Regions from separate parts of the Peribacillus sp. N1 genome, predicted to be linked through region 1. Evidence: riboswitches for the same ligand, from Rfam matches in the RefSeq annotation. Region 1 holds a riboswitch; the other holds the start of a gene.
What was found. A riboswitch is a leader RNA that binds a small molecule or an ion and turns the genes downstream of it on or off. The one in region 1 is predicted to bind thiamine pyrophosphate.

Region 1 (8,335 bases):
TCAGGGAAATCCTCGAAATATGACGATTGACACTTCAGTGTTGAAGGAGCGTATGAATTGAAAAAGAGTCGCTATAAAAATAAGATGCAAGTGAACTTGAATAAGGGTTTTTGGTAATGAAATGTACTATTTTTATTATATAATGATAGTGTCAAAAGGAGGACGTACAGATGTTATATAATTCGGCAACAGAACTTTGTGAAGGGTTTGGGTATCCGCCCGTTCATGTTAAATTGACGATAGAGATCGTCGATAAGAGATTGGGACCTGTAAAGGCGGAAGCAGAGATTGCCATCAAGCCTGTTAAGTCAAAGGAATATCTGGAAGTATTGGTGGAGGAATTGGAATCGGATCATATCTTTGCTGATGAAAATGGCAGTATCTATGGCAGCTTCGGCATCGATCAAAGCATCCAGATATATGATGAAGTCCTGACTACCATTCCGTTCGATGAGTTGATCGGAAAAGAAAATTGGAAAGAGACAGTTGAGGAATCCATCACTGTAGAGAAGCTGAGGGAACAACTGGGGAAATCTCTCAATGATTATCAATTCAGTGATTTGAGCGGAAAATATAAATTCAGGAAAAGATGTACGATAACAGAACTACAATTCATAGATTAAACGATAAATGGAGAAGGCGAGATGCTTTCTCTTTTTTCGATGCTATCATAATTAAACGCTGGATCTTTAAAAACTTTTAAATATATACACAGTGTTAAGGAGAGTTTAGTAAGGTTTTAATGGTTTTAACATACTTTTTTTTATAGTTTTACTTAGGGTAATATATTGATAAGGGCTGTTTACAAGAAAAAGAAACGTATATTTTAAAAGATAAAAAGGAGAAGATATGAAAATTGGTTTGGTACGGCATTTTAAGGTGGCACATGAATTTCCTACTGGGAGATCTGTGACGGCGGATGATATGAAGCAATGGTTTAAGGACTATGATGCAGCGGATATTATTTATGGAACGACTTTATTTGGCGCGGAGGAATGGGAGGAGTGTTATTGCAGTGATATGTCGAGAGCTGTCAAGACAGCGGAACATATCTATCCAGGTCCGGTTCACCGGATGGAGGAGCTGCGGGAAATACCTTCCCCGCCTCTTAAAGGAAGGGTAAAGCTGCCATTCATCCTTTGGGCTATCTGGATTCGCTGCTGCTCGGTGTTAAACAAGCAGACAAGGGCGGAAATTAAGATCGCAGAGCGAAGGATCAATAAAGTATTGGATGAAGTCTTTGCAAAGGGGGAAAGGGATGTTTTGATCGTGAGTCATGCCGCCCTCATGGTATATATGAGGAAAGAGCTGATCCGACGGGGGTTCACCGGTCCCAAATTCAAGATTGCCAGTAATGGAAAGCTGTATGTATTTGAAAGGTGATAAGTGGATAAGAGTTTCCCACTAGAAAAGGTAAGTCATTTTCCGAATAGTTATTCTTTTTTTATTGGTTGTGGTTTATTATTGTAATAGTGTAATTTTTACGAATTCAATAATAGGGAAAGAGGGGTGGACATTTTGCTGAAGGCAGTTTTTTTTGATTTAGATGATACATTACTATGGGATCAGAAAAGTGTAAAAGAGGCTTTTGTGGCCACATGTGAAGTGGCCAAGGAGAAATATGATCTGAATGTCGACGATTTTGAAGAAGCTGTGCGAAAGGAAGCGCGTGAGCTTTATTCTTCTTACGATACATATGCATTCACCCAAATGATCGGAATCAACCCATTTGAGGGGCTATGGGGAAATTTTCAGGATGATCATGATGAATTCAGGAAGATGGCCGGGATTGCACCGGCTTATCGGAAAGAAGCGTGGACGAGAGGGTTATTGGCATTAGGGATCGATGACCCGGAATTTGGACTTGAACTGGCAGAACGTTTCCCTGCGGAGAGACGCAAAAAGCCATTTATCTATGAAGAAACATTCCGTGTTCTGGATGAATTAAAAGGGAAGTATAAGTTGCTATTGCTTACGAACGGATCTCCTGAGCTGCAAAATACCAAACTTGAAATTACGCCTGAACTGGTTCCTTATTTCGACCAAATCGTGATTTCAGGCGCATTTGGAAGAGGTAAACCGGATGCCTCCATTTTTGAGCATGCTTTGGGGATCATGGAGCTTGATAAGGATGAAGTATTGATGGTCGGCGATAATTTAATGACGGATATCCTTGGAGCATCACGGGTAGGCATAAAGTCGGTTTGGATAAATCGCCATGATAAGGAACGGAATGCAGTGATTCCAACCTATGAAATCAAGCATTTAGAGGAGCTTTACCCTATCCTTGAGAGCCTGGGAAATTAATTAACGGCTCTTCTTCAAATAATAAATTTTTGATAGTTGTAATGAAAATATTAGGTCTTTCAAATTATTTACAGAATGAAATGGGTGAGATATAGTTACCCTGTAATCAATTAAATTATTCAGACTAGGGGTGTCCAATAAAAGTTGGGCTGAGAGAGAAGCGCTTAAGCTTCTTAACCCTCAGGACCTGATCTGGTTCATACCAGCGTGGGGAAGTTAGAATCTACTAAACAATGACATTTCAATTGGTCATTTCTGTAGCCATACTAACGTTAGCCAGGTCTTAAATATGAGATCTGGCTTTTTCGTGCGAAATGGATTGGATTTTGTCCTTTTTAAATGAACTTAAAAAGGAGAAATGAAATCATGATGAGTAATTCAGTAAATGACATGAACGTTTCAATTATGTCCAGTTTTGCCGGGAGTAAAAAAGTGTATGTTGAGGGATCTAGACCCGATATTAGGGTGCCCATGCGTGAAATTAAGCTAAGTCCGACTACAGGTTCATTCGGCGAAGAGGAGAATCCGCCTTTACGAGTATATGACACAAGCGGCTTTTATACGGATTCAGAATATCCCATTGATATTCATAAAGGTCTTGCCCCGATTAGACGCAGCTGGGTTCTGGAAAGGGAAGATGTTGAAGAGTATGAAGGGCGTGAAATAAAGCCCGAAGATAACGGGTATAAAAAAGAGTCACAAACGAAAGCAGAAATTTTTCCGGGATTGAAAAGAAAACCATTGCGTGCAGCAAAAGGGCAAAACGTAACCCAGCTCCATTATGCCCGAAAAGGTATCATAACTCCTGAGATGGAATTCATCTCGATCAGGGAAAATGTAGCCCCTGATTTTGTAAGAGATGAGGTAGCTAGCGGGAGGGCGATCATTCCGGCAAATATTAACCATCCTGAAAGTGAGCCCATGATCATTGGACGTAATTTTCATGTGAAAATAAATGCGAATATTGGAAATTCCGCTGTTAGTTCATCGATTGAAGCAGAAGTGGAGAAAATGACTTGGGCTACACGTTGGGGTGCAGACAACATAATGGATCTTTCCACCGGTAAGAATATTCACACGACCCGGGAATGGATTATCAGGAATTCTCCTGTGCCAGTTGGGACGGTTCCGATATATCAAGCATTGGAAAAAGTGAATGGAGTCGCGGAAGATTTAAATTGGGAAGTTTTCCGGGATACATTAATCGAGCAGGCTGAGCAAGGTGTGGATTACTTCACGATACACGCCGGAGTGCTTTTGCGATACATTCCCATGACAGCAAAGCGAGTTACGGGAATCGTTTCCCGGGGGGGCTCCATCATGGCACAATGGTGCTTGGCCCACCACCAAGAAAGTTTTCTCTATACTCACTTTGAAGAGATTTGTGAAATCATGAAGGCGTATGATGTCTCTTTCTCATTAGGTGACGGCCTCCGTCCTGGCTCCATTGCAGATGCAAACGATGAGGCTCAATTCGCTGAATTGGAAACACTTGGGGAACTGACGAAGATTGCTTGGAAGCACGATGTTCAAGTCATGGTGGAGGGACCCGGTCACGTACCGATGCATTTGATTAAAGAAAATATGGATAAGCAGCTGGAAGTCTGTCAAGAAGCACCATTCTATACCCTGGGACCATTGACAACGGATATAGCTCCTGGATACGATCATATCACTTCTGCGATTGGTGCTGCCATGATTGGATGGTTTGGAACGGCCATGCTTTGTTATGTGACACCGAAAGAGCATTTGGGGCTTCCGAATAAAGAGGATGTTCGTGTAGGGGTCATTACTTATAAAATTGCAGCCCACGCAGCTGATCTTGCTAAAGGCCATCCCCAGGCACGAAAACGGGATGATGCCCTTTCGAAGGCTAGATTCGAATTTCGTTGGAGAGATCAATTCAATCTTTCCCTCGATCCTGAAAGGGCAGTTGAATATCACGATGAAACACTACCGGCTGAAGGTGCCAAGACAGCCCATTTCTGTTCAATGTGCGGACCCAAATTCTGCAGTATGAGGATTTCTCAAGACATCCGTGATTTGGCGAAGGAAAAGGGTCTGGGCTTTGAGTCGGTAATCGATGAAGGTCTTAAAGAAAAAGCGAATGAATTTAGGAAAACGGACGGGGAAATCTATTTATGATTCCGATGAGAGGGAGAATTCGATGAATCGGGTAATCCAAATAAAAGTTGAAATGAAACAGTTGGAAACTCAATTGGAACAGCTGAAAAGGGAGCTGAACATTTTTCGCGAGAAGTGTAATCATGAATTTGTAAAAACTGATTATAGTCAACAATGCACAAAGTGCCACTTAATCGAAAGTCTGCAATGGTAATGATTCCTTAATCGTCCTTTCATTATCGGAATTAACCCCTTAATCATGTTGGGCATCCAATCACGATGTCAACATGATTAGGGGATATTTCATTATATTTACATACTTGTTTTATTAATATGAAGTGGAGGGACAGCCAGCCTTTTTCCTTATTCAATCTTAGGAATTCAGCACCCAATGCAGCTTTATTCGTATGGAATTGTGCGAACATCTGTGCAATATCTTCTCTGATGCATTGACCCATGATTTGGCTGCAAGCAACTAATCCTGCATTAATATCGATTGCTACTGAAGCAGAGATTTCAGGATCTTGAAAACGTGCCCCGACTGGAATATCCTCCAAATTAGCTTTTGGCCTTTCAGGTGGTGACGGAGGCAGTCCTACGTTATTTTCTTTTAATAATGATTCAAGTTGGTCATGTTCCTGTTTCCCTTGATTGATCACTTCAACAAGTAATTTATGCAGGTCCTTGTCGCCAGTATGATTAAGCAAAGTTTGATGACAGGCAAATCAGTCCTTTTGTAGTTGTTAGAAATGCCCATGTTCCAAATACCTCTCCGTAATGGATAGGCTCTTCTTTCGGATTACCGCTTAAAATTCCCATACCCTCCTCCTTGAAATTCACTATTTAACGGATTTAAGTTACCCTGAGTTCATCCACGTATGCATTGTTGATGTTTGTGAAATGTTAGAGGGCTTTAACGCTTAACCTTTTATTCCTTGTAGCCATTCTTGATAACATTCATCACAGAGCATTTCATTTCTATCCATGTCAGAAACTTGAAACGTTACCACATGGATTTTTTTTTCTTCCGTAACATTACTACAATAGAAGCATTGATGTGTCATTGGAAATCCTCCCATACATATAAAGTGTCTATAGTTTAAAACGCCACGTTTTTTTTATACAGAAAACATGATGTAGCAGCTTATTGGTCTTCTTGGAAGAGTTTAGATTGAATAATCCAGTTGGGGTTTAACATACTAAACTTGTTCGCATCATTGAAAAGGAGGAGGGAAATACAATGCAAAACCAATATCAACAAGGTCAAGTACACCAGAACATGCAAACGGGTGCCATTCCCCCACAAATGAATCACGGTGGTCACGAAGTATTCGATGTACATGAAGTGTTGTCGGGAACGATTGGTACTTTAAACACGTATACTCTTTTGCGTCAGCATATCCAGGATCAGGAATTACTTGATATTCTGGATCGTCAATATCAGTTCATCCAAGATGAATATAATATTTCACTGGAGTGCTTCCAATCGGGCCAGGATCCTTCTAAACGGACTGAGAGCTACAAAATGAATCAAGGTAACGATTTTATATATGGATTGACACCAACTCAGCCAAAGAAACCTTTGCAATCCGTATCGGAAATTACGGATGAATGCATTTCAGGTTTGATGCTTGGAGCTGTTAAGTCTGCTGCATCCATGAAAGCGATGGCAGCGCTTGAAATAACGAATCCGGTGGTTCGCCGCGTATTTGCAGATTCCGTTCCGAACTGCATTGAAATGGCATATGAGATTTCGATATATCAAAACAAACATCATTACTATCAAGTTCCGCAGCTTGCACAGCAGGATATGCAGCAAATGTTGAATTCATATGCACCAGCACAAGGAAATAACAATAACAACAACATGAGTCATTAAAAGCATTTGTCAACAACAGAAAGAAGGGATAGGACTATTTGTCCTATCCCTTCTTTCTTACTGTTTCATCTGATTTATATCTTGGATGCATTCCTGGACGAGTGTTACAGCCTGACTCATGGCGGCTCCTCCGCCAAATGCTGCGGTCACACCAATGGCTTCAAGAATTTCCTGTTCGGAACAGCCTTGATCAAGACATCCTTTTGTATGGTAGATAATACAGTATTCATCTTGTGAATATAAGCTTATTCCTAATGCGATAAGCTGTTTTTCTTTCTGGGATAATTGACCTTCTTTAAAGCACTCTTCCGTAAACGAATTGAATTTCTCTGCGAGAACAGGCATTTTATGCGTAAAGGCACCGATTCCAGCTTTATAATCACGAAGAGCATTTTCAGTAGAATTGTTAGCTTCAAATTCCATTTTCCATTCAGCTCCATCCTAAATTTTTTTCATCAAAAATTAGTATGAGCTAAATGTTGGACGATTAAACAGAAACATAGGAGTTTAACTAAGTAATAAGTAGCCTTCCTTCCTACAAGGCAAGTGATTCCTTAGGCCGGGTGGCTTTGAACCATTGATAGCAAAGGATGAAAATAAGTGCAACGTCAATGGCATCGCCGGCATAGTACATTAACATTCCTCCATTTTCCGCTTGTTCCTTTGTGACTCCGCTTGGAGGATGGGCAAAAATATACTTAGAAAGGATATCATGGCCGGCCAGTGAAATTGTAAATACGACAGCACGAAACATGAAGCTGAACCTGTGGGGCGTCGGGTCCATATAAATCATAGACGCAGTGAATAGATAGCCCGCCATGAACACGTGAAAATGCACTAATGCATGTAGAAGGGCATTCTGATGCATCAACCCATATAACTCAGTCGTATAAAGAATCCAAAGCCCCCCGATATTAAGCACAGAGGCAGTGATTGGATTGCTTATAATGCGCAGCGGCCAACTTTTCAACACCTTTGAAAGGCGTCTTGCTGATTGTACATCAAGTGTTCGCAGTGCAAGAGTAATAGGTGCGGCAAACACGAGTAGGATGGGTGCAATCATTCCAAGCAGTAAATGACCAACCATATGCGCCGTGAAATCCATATTCGCGCGATTGGCTATGGGACCTATAATTGCAGAGGCTGCACAGATGGTGCCAAGAATCCAAAAGAGCGTACGGTATAAGGGCCATTTTTTATAGCGGCGGTTTGAAATTACGGCAGCTGCGATATAAATCACTATCACAAGCGCCAGAAGAATCAATAAAATCGGTTCAAAACCAGCCCCATTATCATGAATATGTCCATTACTGTGCATTGCTGGTATCTTCTTTCATTTTAAGTACGCTGCGCCTTGTTTGAATGACAAGGATAATGCCGATCAAGATCATGATTGTGGCTGCAATGTTCCAAATCAAGTCGTATGGGAGAATATCGACATTGTAACGGATTTGATGGAGACGCATGAGCTTGTGCTGGATGATTCCGTCATATAACTGGAAAGAACCTGCCCCGAGCAAAACTCCCCCTATCCACCTTTTCAGCCATAATCCCTTTCGACGGCGAAGGTCAGCGAACATGAATAACGACCCGACCGTTGCGAACCAGCTAAGGGCATGAAATAAACCATCCGAGACCAGCCCAATATTGGATGTGGACTTGTCATAGAAATGGTGCCAATGCAATAGTTGATGAAAGATGGACTCATCGATGAATGCCACCAATCCAATCCCGAATAGAAAACCGGACCATAGATTACGAGCGGTATAAGTATAACGTAATTGTGAAATAGATTGATCTTTTTGATTTCGGGGCTTGAAATCCATTTTCCATCCTCCTTTTTAAATTTCCTATATATGGTTCTTTCTACTTTACCCTGTATTGTAAAGTTATAGACAGTAAATGGACCTTTTATAAATCTTATTTATTGAGCGATTCATAGCCCAAAGATAGTCCTTGGCTTTTTAGTTCAGTAATCATTGTTAATGGCATGTAAATTTTTTCTAATTACTGTTCGTTATAACT
Region 2 (8,335 bases), on a different contig from region 1:
AAAGCTCCTTTTACAACTCCCGCACCTAAACTATGAAAAGCCAATTGCACACCAAATACTTTGTGTACCCAAGCTACATCCACCCGATCATTAATGATGATCTTAGAAAGCGGGATCCTATTATCATGTAGCAGGGTCACTGCTCGATAAAGTTCCGATGCACTCATATGCTTTTCCCTTAGATAAAAGAAATCAACATGTTCCTGAATGTTTGAAGCGATTTCCACAAACTTTTCAATTGGCTGTTTCCCAGTAGAAATAATATGCAATTCATGTGCATTCATACTAAGGACTCCTAACAAGTAAAGTTACAATCTCATAAAATCAAATAGAAACTAACGGGAATTGAATCGACAGATAAAAGCCGGCCAACAACAGGATGATAAAATACAAAATGAAACCATGGTCCTTTTTTGAAAACCCAAACTCATAATAGAATGTTCGTTCTCGTGTGTCTGTAAATCGCTTTGCTTCCATCGCAACCGCGATTCGGTGAGCACGTCTTATGCTTCCGGATAACAACGGGATGGAATAGGCTTTCATTTTAAAATATAACGCTTTTATCCCTTTTCCCCTTTCGAAGCCGCGTACCTTCATCGCGTTTCGTATCGTTTGGAACTCCTCCATCATGATGGGAATCAGCCTTAATGCCGCCATGAAACTATAGGCATATTTCGGTTTAAGCTTAACTTGCTGCATTAACGAATAAAACAAGTTCACTGGTCTCGTAGTTAAGGAAAAAGTTAAGCCAAGGACCGCAAAGAACAAAGCTCGAAAGCCTACCAGTAATCCCCTCATGAAACTTTCTTCAGTAATCGATATAAGGCCCCACTCAAACCAAAGCGTCTCACCTTGCCCGAATAATATCATTGCAGAAGAGGTGGATATAAAAATGAAACAAAAGGGAATCGACAAAAGTAAGATGCGTTTTATCGAATGCCCGGTAAAAAACAAAAACAAAAGTAATACGCCAATGGTGATATTCATCATATAATTCAGGTCATGAATGAATAACGCCACGATGCATAACACAATCAGTACACCAAGTTTAAGGCTTGGATTAATTCTATGGAGCCATGTTTCTGCATTTGAATCATTCATCTACATGACACTCCTTTTAACTTTGGTCTCCACAAATCCTGATTGCACAATGTTTTCATCACTTATTACGTTTCCATCCTTAACCGTCCAGATCCTGGTTGCAAAGTTTTTTGAAATATGATCGTCATGAGTTACCATGATCACTGTTATTCCACGCCTTCGATATTCCTCAAACCATTCCAGTAATGCAAAGGTATTTTTCGAATCTTGGCCAAAGGTTGGCTCATCCAGGAGAATGATTTTTTTGTCTATTACGATTGAGGCGGCTACGCTTAAGCGACGCTTTTGACCCATTGATAATTGAAACGGGTGTTTATCCCGATGTTCCTCCAGGCGGAACACTTTAAGCAATGAGCGGACTCTCTCATCTATTTCTTGTTGCGGCCTTTTATCAATTCGCAATGAATAAGCAATCTCTTCATATACAGTATTTGCAACGAACTGAAACTCAGGATTTTGAAAGACAAACGTCATATGATCCGTTGGATTTTTCACCTTTTTAATCGGTGTTCCCAATAATTCATACTTACCATTCGTTTTTATGAACTGCATCAGTGCATGCAAAAGTGTACTCTTCCCCGCGCCATTCTCACCCCTGATTACAATCCATTCACCTGAATGGACCTTCAGCTCGTCAACCTTGATTTTTTCCTCTTTATTCCGAAAACCGCTAAAGCCTTGCACATTCATAAGAGGTGAATCATCTGTAAATGGGTGTTCCCGAATCGGTGCATAATTCTGTATATATTCACCCCAAACACCTGGGAACCAAATTCCATATTCCTTCATTTCATTTTTATATAGTGAAAGAATGGTGTCTCTTGGACCATCAGCTATGATTTGACCATCATCGTTAAAAAGCACGATTCGTTCGATGAATTCTAAAACATGGTCAATTTTATGCTCGACGATAATAACCGTTTTGTCTCGTCCGACTTCCTTCAGCAATTCCCAGATTTCTTTCGTTCCTTCCGGATCAAGCATGGCGGTTGGCTCATCTAAAAATATCACTTCTGGTTCAAGGGCCAATACTGAAGCGATTGCCAGACGCTGTTTCATCCCGCCTGATAATGTTTCAATACTTGTATGGCCCAGGTTCAATCCTACTTTACGGAAATGATTTTGAATCTTCTCTTTCATTTCTTCTTTAGGGACGGAAAGATTCTCAAGGACGAAGGCAATTTCCTCATCGGCAAATGGCATGCAAAACTGACTATCAGGATCTTGAAAAACATACCCCCACGAAGAAGGGCATTTCAATTTTTCCGCTTTCATCGGTACTTCGATGGAATTCGGAATCAATCCGCTTAACACTTGTAAAAGGGTCGACTTACCACAACCTGATGGCCCCAACAATAGCACTTTTTCTCCTTGATCAAACGTTAATGATAGGTCCTTGAATATCAAAGATTCATCACCGGGATATTTCATTCTTAACTTTTCAACAGAAACGATTGGTTCCATGGCCCTCAACCTCTACTTTTGATCCAGTTCTGCATAATCTTTATTTGAAACCGGACGCACAAGATTTGTTACTCCTGTTGCTTCCAGGACTTTAACTAGATAATAAGCGGTCACACCTGCAAAGAATATGGAACCCACAAACCTCGCTATCATGAATAACGATAGATTCCAGGTTGAAAGCGCACCTATTTCCCCGTATGCAAAATCCATAATAACTGATGCCAGGCAGGAAGCTATCGCAGCTAAAACGGCCACCGGCATATTGAATTTTTTATATTTGAAAGCCATGAACACCAGTTCCGCGAACAAACCTTGTACCACCCCATATAACAGTACGGTCAGCCCCCATGGTGAACCAAGGAAGAACTCCCCGGAAGCTGCAGCTATCTCCGCCAAAAGTGCCACACCCGGTTTCCGTAAAATTAAGAAGGCGACGGGGCCAGCTATAAACCACATTCCATAAATAAGTTGATCCAGATGTAATCCTAACGGTTTAACGGAATAATAAATCGAACCCCAAAGGATATAAACGATTCCAAATGCTACCGCAATCACGATCGTGACCAATATGTCCGTTAATTTCAAACCTTTTTTCATTGTTTCATTCCCCTTTATACTTCTAGTGTTTCCTTATGCACAGGCCATGTCTCTAAACGATAAGCCATTTCCCAAAATGAGTATTCATATTGGCTGCTGAGGATAAAATGCTCTTTCATTCTTTCCTTATCTTCGTCTGTCACTTTTTCAGCAATCTCATCAAGCCTCGCAATTTGTTCTTCCACCAAAGTGCGGAACCACTCCCCTCCGTAAGCCGCTATCCATTCTTGATAAATCGGCTCCTCCGGCATGCACCCTTGCAGCTTTTCACCTATTTCATAATAAAGCCAGTAACACGGCAAGATAGCTGCAATAACATCTCCTAAATGTCCCGAATAAGCCGCACGATACATATGGGAAGTATAAGCATAAGCGGTCGGGGCTGGTTTGAAATTATCCCGTTCTTCTTTTGTGATCCCTAATCTCTCAGAAAAATTCTCATGAAGCTTCAACTCCGCTTCATATGTTCCTTGTGCATGGCCGGCAAGCCTGCTTGTTGTATGTAAATCAGTAGCTTTAACTGCTCCTAAAGCTTGAACCCTAGCAAAATGAGATAAATAATAGGAATCTTGCATAACATAGAAACGGAAACACTCCAATGGCAATGTGCCATCTCCTATTCCTGAAACAAACGGGTGATTAAAGCTAGCTTCCCAAATGTGATCCACTTCCTGACGAATTTCCTCTGAAAACTTCATGACCATTACCTCCAAATTATATTTTTTGAATGAATATTACGGAAAAAAACTTTTATCACCCCTTTTTTTGCAAACAAAAAACCACTTTCTTAAACGTAAAGAAAGTGGTTGTACTTGAAATAATACAGAAACGTATTGTTCCAGACCCCACTTCCCTACGCTGGTATAAACCAGATCAGGTTCTAAGGGTCTTAAAGTCATACTTTAATCTCAGCTTCTGCGGTAAAAATCAACTTTCACCTTTAAAGCACCCCTAGTGGTACAAATTGTATATTAAATTTCATTTGCCTTTATATTAACACGATAAATCCAATTGTCAAACGTATTAGAAAAAGTTTTCAACTTAATGATTTAGGGTTACTAACCTTTCAATCTTGCATATACACCATTTACCCGGCAGTTTAACGGCACTTTAATCAATGGGTTTCATTACGTAATTTCCTCGTGAATTCTACTCTTTTACTCGTGAATTTGGCCGGTTTACTCGTAAATTCAGCTGCTTTACTCGTGAAATTGATTTTTCTTGGGATTTCTGCTGCTTTACTCGTGAGTTTAGCTACTTTACTCGTGAATTCGTTTATTCTCTAAAAAACAATATTATACATTCGATGTTGCTTTTCGTTTTAATATTTTGCTCGATCTGTAGTTTATCATAGCTGCCATACTTCTCTTTCACATAACGCCCAGGCAGCCATTATGCTCGGAACAGTGAAGGCCATGAATGCATTTTGTGGTGAATAGTTTGCAGCCAGCAGTAATCCTATTAATGTCGGGGCAACAATCGCGCCAATTCTACCAAAAGCCAAGGCCCAACCTATCCCGGTGGACCTTATCTCCCGGGGATAATACTCGGATATATACGTATTAGCCAAATTCATCGTGCCGACTGTACAGGCACCTCCAAAAGCGATCAGAATATATAAGGCTGCTGCATTTGAGGTCAAACCTAATATGACAAAACAAACAGTACCCATTGCACAGAGGGATAAAAGTACTCTTCTATGGCCTATTTTCCCAACGAAGTACCCTCCAATTAACGATCCGCCAATTTGTCCTATTCCCGATATAAGATTGAAAGATAAACTGGATTAAAGGCCGTATCCGGACTGCCCATGACGGCCCCCCTCCCTATTCAACTATTAAAATTACTTGTTAACCGCATTGACGGCTACTTGCATCGGTTTGTTAAGCACTTCATCGACCATGCTAAAGTTCTTGTTTTTCTTATATTTATTATAAAATGACTTTCATTACCGCATTATCAAAAATCAGTGTTAAACTAACCATGTTCATTCATATTTCCAGCTTAATTAATAACGGACTTTTTTGTTCTTGACTTGAATAGATGAAAGTGGTGAGGAAAGTTTCAATTTTGCGTACATTTAGAAAGTTCTACCAATTTTTCGTGGATATACCTTTAAAAAAAGGAGTGGTTTTGAATTACCGTTACGAGGTAAAAGCTGTAATCGGAACAGGAAGCTACGGTATTATTTATCTTTGCAATGATTTGAAAAAAAAAGAAAATATAGTGATCAAGCAACTCCGGAAAAGTAAACGCCGCAGCAAAAAAGAGCTGAAGCAGTTTGAAAATGAAATTTCCATTTTACGAATGTTAAACCACAAAAACATCCCCAAATTTCACGATAAATTTTCACATGAGGGAAATGTTTATTTTGTGATGGATTTCATAGAAGGAGATAATTTGGAAGACCATATTTTCATGAATCATATAACATTCAATGAGAAAGAGTCTCTATTTTTTCTGGATGAGCTGGTCGGTTTAGTATCTTATCTACATGACCATGACATTTCCCATCAAGATTTACGTATACCAAATATTTTACTAAAGAACAATCAGCCCATTTTGATAGACTTTGGTTTGTCTAAAAAGATCAATTCGGCCGATTTTACTAAAGAATCCATGTTGCAGCTGAAAAGGCAGGATTTTTACGACTTGGGGGAAATACTTCTATATGTACTTTATACGACGTACGCCTCCAAAAGTAAAAAGACTCTTCCTTGGACAGAAGAGCTTTCGTTAGAAAAAGAAACCGTGCATTTACTGAACAGGTTATTAAGCATCCAAGAACCTTATTCAGATATTAAAGAAATCTCAATGGACCTGCAGGCTGCATTGAAGTCAAAGAAACTGAATTAGCTGCTACTGCCGCGCCCTTTTCTCTTGTAGCGGTCACTTCCACTCATGGGATACCTTTTGTAGCCTCGGCTGCTGCTGCTGCTGCCTCGGCGATAATGACCATGTCTTCGCTCACTGCTGCCTTGGGAAAGCTGTTTGATTTTTTTCATTATTTTCTTCAGCATATCTTTCACCTCTTTTATTTTGGTTTTAAAACTTGTTATTACTTAGCCTAACATAGTCACAGTATAAACCTTACTAATAAGTACTATAATTTTTTTTCATTTATGTTACATTCCATTACTGCTTCATGAAGTGGGCTTCTTTCATTGTTGATCATGAGAACTCCCTAAATTCCTCCGTTAGATAATGGCACAAATAAATAAAAATGACTGTCTTTTACTGTTCTTCGAAGCGCATGACAGTAAACAAAAAAACCTGGCGAATATCGCATCGCCAGGTTTTTTTGTTTACTTTTTTATTTTACAGCTTCTTTTAATTCCTTACCTGCTTTAAAAGCGGGAACTTTACTAGCTGCAATTTGTATTTCTTCGCCAGTTTGCGGGTTTCTTCCTGTACGGGCAGCACGGTCACGCACTTCAAATGTACCAAAACCAACTAATTGGATTTTTTCTTCTTTAGCAAGTGTAGCCGTGATTGTTTCAAACAATGCGTCCACTACTTTTTTTGCGTCGTCTTTTGTCAGTTCAGCTTGTGCTGCAACACTGCTCACTAATTCTGTTTTATTCATATGAACACCTCATCCTTTTATTTTGTATAAAGTATGTAGAGTAGACAACATAACATATCTTGTATGCCTCTGTCACTTAAAATGGCTAAATAAAAGGAATTATCGCTCTAAAATGATCTTTTTTAAAGGTAAAAGGGCATTGATCACATTAACCTAATGACCTTTTTAACTTTCTGCAGTTTCCAGCTGCAGCCATTGATAGATGGTATCCATATCAATGTTTTCCTCCAAATGGGATGCCAAGAGATTGTACGCTTCCTCCCTGCGCTCCGAGTCGCTTTGGACGTTTTCCTTCACTTCTTCCAACCCCTTGTTCCGTCGAATTTGGTTAACTAGTAATCTAGTGAACAGGCGATTATGGAATATCCCATGAAGATATGTTCCCATTACCTTGTTGTCATTGGAAATGGCTCCATCCTCTCTTCCATCCTTCAATAAAAGAAAGGGCCTTACTTGCGACTTCAATGTCGTTCTGCCTAAATGTATTTCGAAACCGTTAAGATTCATTTGACCTTCCATTATCCCGGCAGAAAGGACACCTTCCATTTGTACCGTTTTCTTCTCTGCTTGAAATACGGTTTCCACCGGAAGAAGCGAGAGCCCATCTGCGTTCTCACCGTCACCTTCGACCGCGTCAGGATCGAAAAGTTTAGTCCCTAGCATTTGAAAACCGCCGCATATGCCAAATATCATCGTTCCTTGTTTCCGCAGTTCATTGATGGCCCGATCCAACCCCATACGATTCAACCACTCTAAATCTTCCATCGTGTTTTTTGTACCAGGCAAAATAAGCAGATCGGGATTACCTAACTCATGGACACTGCTTACCAGGCGGACACCTACTCCGGGTTCATCAAAAAAAGGATCCACATCTGTAAAGTTGGAGATCCGCGGAAATCTCAAGACGGCTACATCGATCGGAAACTCAGCCTTTTTAGGTTTTTTAAAACGTAAGGAAGAGAGGGCAAGTGAATCTTCCGCTTCAATATTCACGTCAAGATAGGGCAGCACCCCGAGAACCGGAATCCCGGTTTCCTTTTCCACCCATTCAATACCATCGTCCAACAATTCACGCATGCCACGAAATTTATTGATGATGATCCCCTTTACACTATCTCGTTCATCTTGATCCAATAAAGCAAGTGTGCCGATGATGGACGCAAATACTCCACCACGATCAATATCGGCCACCAAAATGACAGCCGCATCCGTGAGTTTAGCCATTCGCATATTCGCTATATCCCGGTCCTTCAGGTTAATTTCAGCCGGACTTCCTGCCCCTTCAAGTACGATGATGTCATAGTCTTCTTGAAGTTTTTCGACCGATTTACGGATGATGGGCATGGCTTCCTGGACAAATTGGGACCGATAGCTTTTTGCATTCATATCAAGGAAATGCTTTCCGTGCACGATGACTTCCGAAACCATATCCTGCTTCGGTTTCAGTAATATCGGATTCATATCGGTCGTTGCCGTGATCCGTGCTGCTTCCGCCTGTACTCCCTGAGCCCGTCCGATTTCACCGCCATCCAATGTTACATAAGAATTCAAAGCCATGTTTTGTGATTTGAATGGGACGACACGTAA

Region 2: it holds a riboswitch for thiamine pyrophosphate, as region 1 does, so the genes downstream of both, tenA (thiaminase II) here and thiC (phosphomethylpyrimidine synthase ThiC) in region 1, are expected to answer to the same signal.

The regions. Positions count from the first base shown of each region.
Region 1 covers NZ_BAAHZO010000008.1:94,075-102,409, reverse strand. The annotation lists gene ACYP5M_RS23915 (hypothetical protein) at 171-623, shown strand; gene ACYP5M_RS23910 (histidine phosphatase family protein) at 850-1,383, shown strand; gene ACYP5M_RS23905 (HAD family hydrolase) at 1,519-2,307, shown strand; TPP riboswitch at 2,424-2,538, shown strand; gene thiC (phosphomethylpyrimidine synthase ThiC) at 2,674-4,452, shown strand; partial or broken gene ACYP5M_RS23895 (DUF3231 family protein) at 4,689-5,250, opposite strand; gene ACYP5M_RS23890 (hypothetical protein) at 5,352-5,495, opposite strand; gene ACYP5M_RS23885 (spore coat protein) at 5,672-6,310, shown strand; gene ACYP5M_RS23880 (carboxymuconolactone decarboxylase family protein) at 6,368-6,733, opposite strand; gene ACYP5M_RS23875 (cytochrome c oxidase assembly protein) at 6,846-7,628, opposite strand; gene ACYP5M_RS23870 (DUF2243 domain-containing protein) at 7,618-8,136, opposite strand.
Region 2 covers NZ_BAAHZO010000001.1:519,876-528,210, reverse strand. The annotation lists gene ACYP5M_RS02460 (DUF561 domain-containing protein) at 1-284, opposite strand, end outside; gene ACYP5M_RS02455 (energy-coupling factor transporter transmembrane component T family protein) at 325-1,101, opposite strand; gene ACYP5M_RS02450 (ABC transporter ATP-binding protein) at 1,102-2,565, opposite strand; gene ACYP5M_RS02445 (ECF transporter S component) at 2,578-3,162, opposite strand; gene tenA (thiaminase II) at 3,177-3,860, opposite strand; TPP riboswitch at 3,996-4,125, opposite strand; gene ACYP5M_RS02435 (MFS transporter) at 4,511-4,870, opposite strand; gene ACYP5M_RS02430 (protein kinase domain-containing protein) at 5,290-6,018, shown strand; gene ACYP5M_RS02425 (hypothetical protein) at 6,015-6,182, opposite strand; gene ACYP5M_RS02420 (HU family DNA-binding protein) at 6,476-6,748, opposite strand; gene ACYP5M_RS02415 (cobyric acid synthase) at 6,914-8,335, opposite strand, start outside.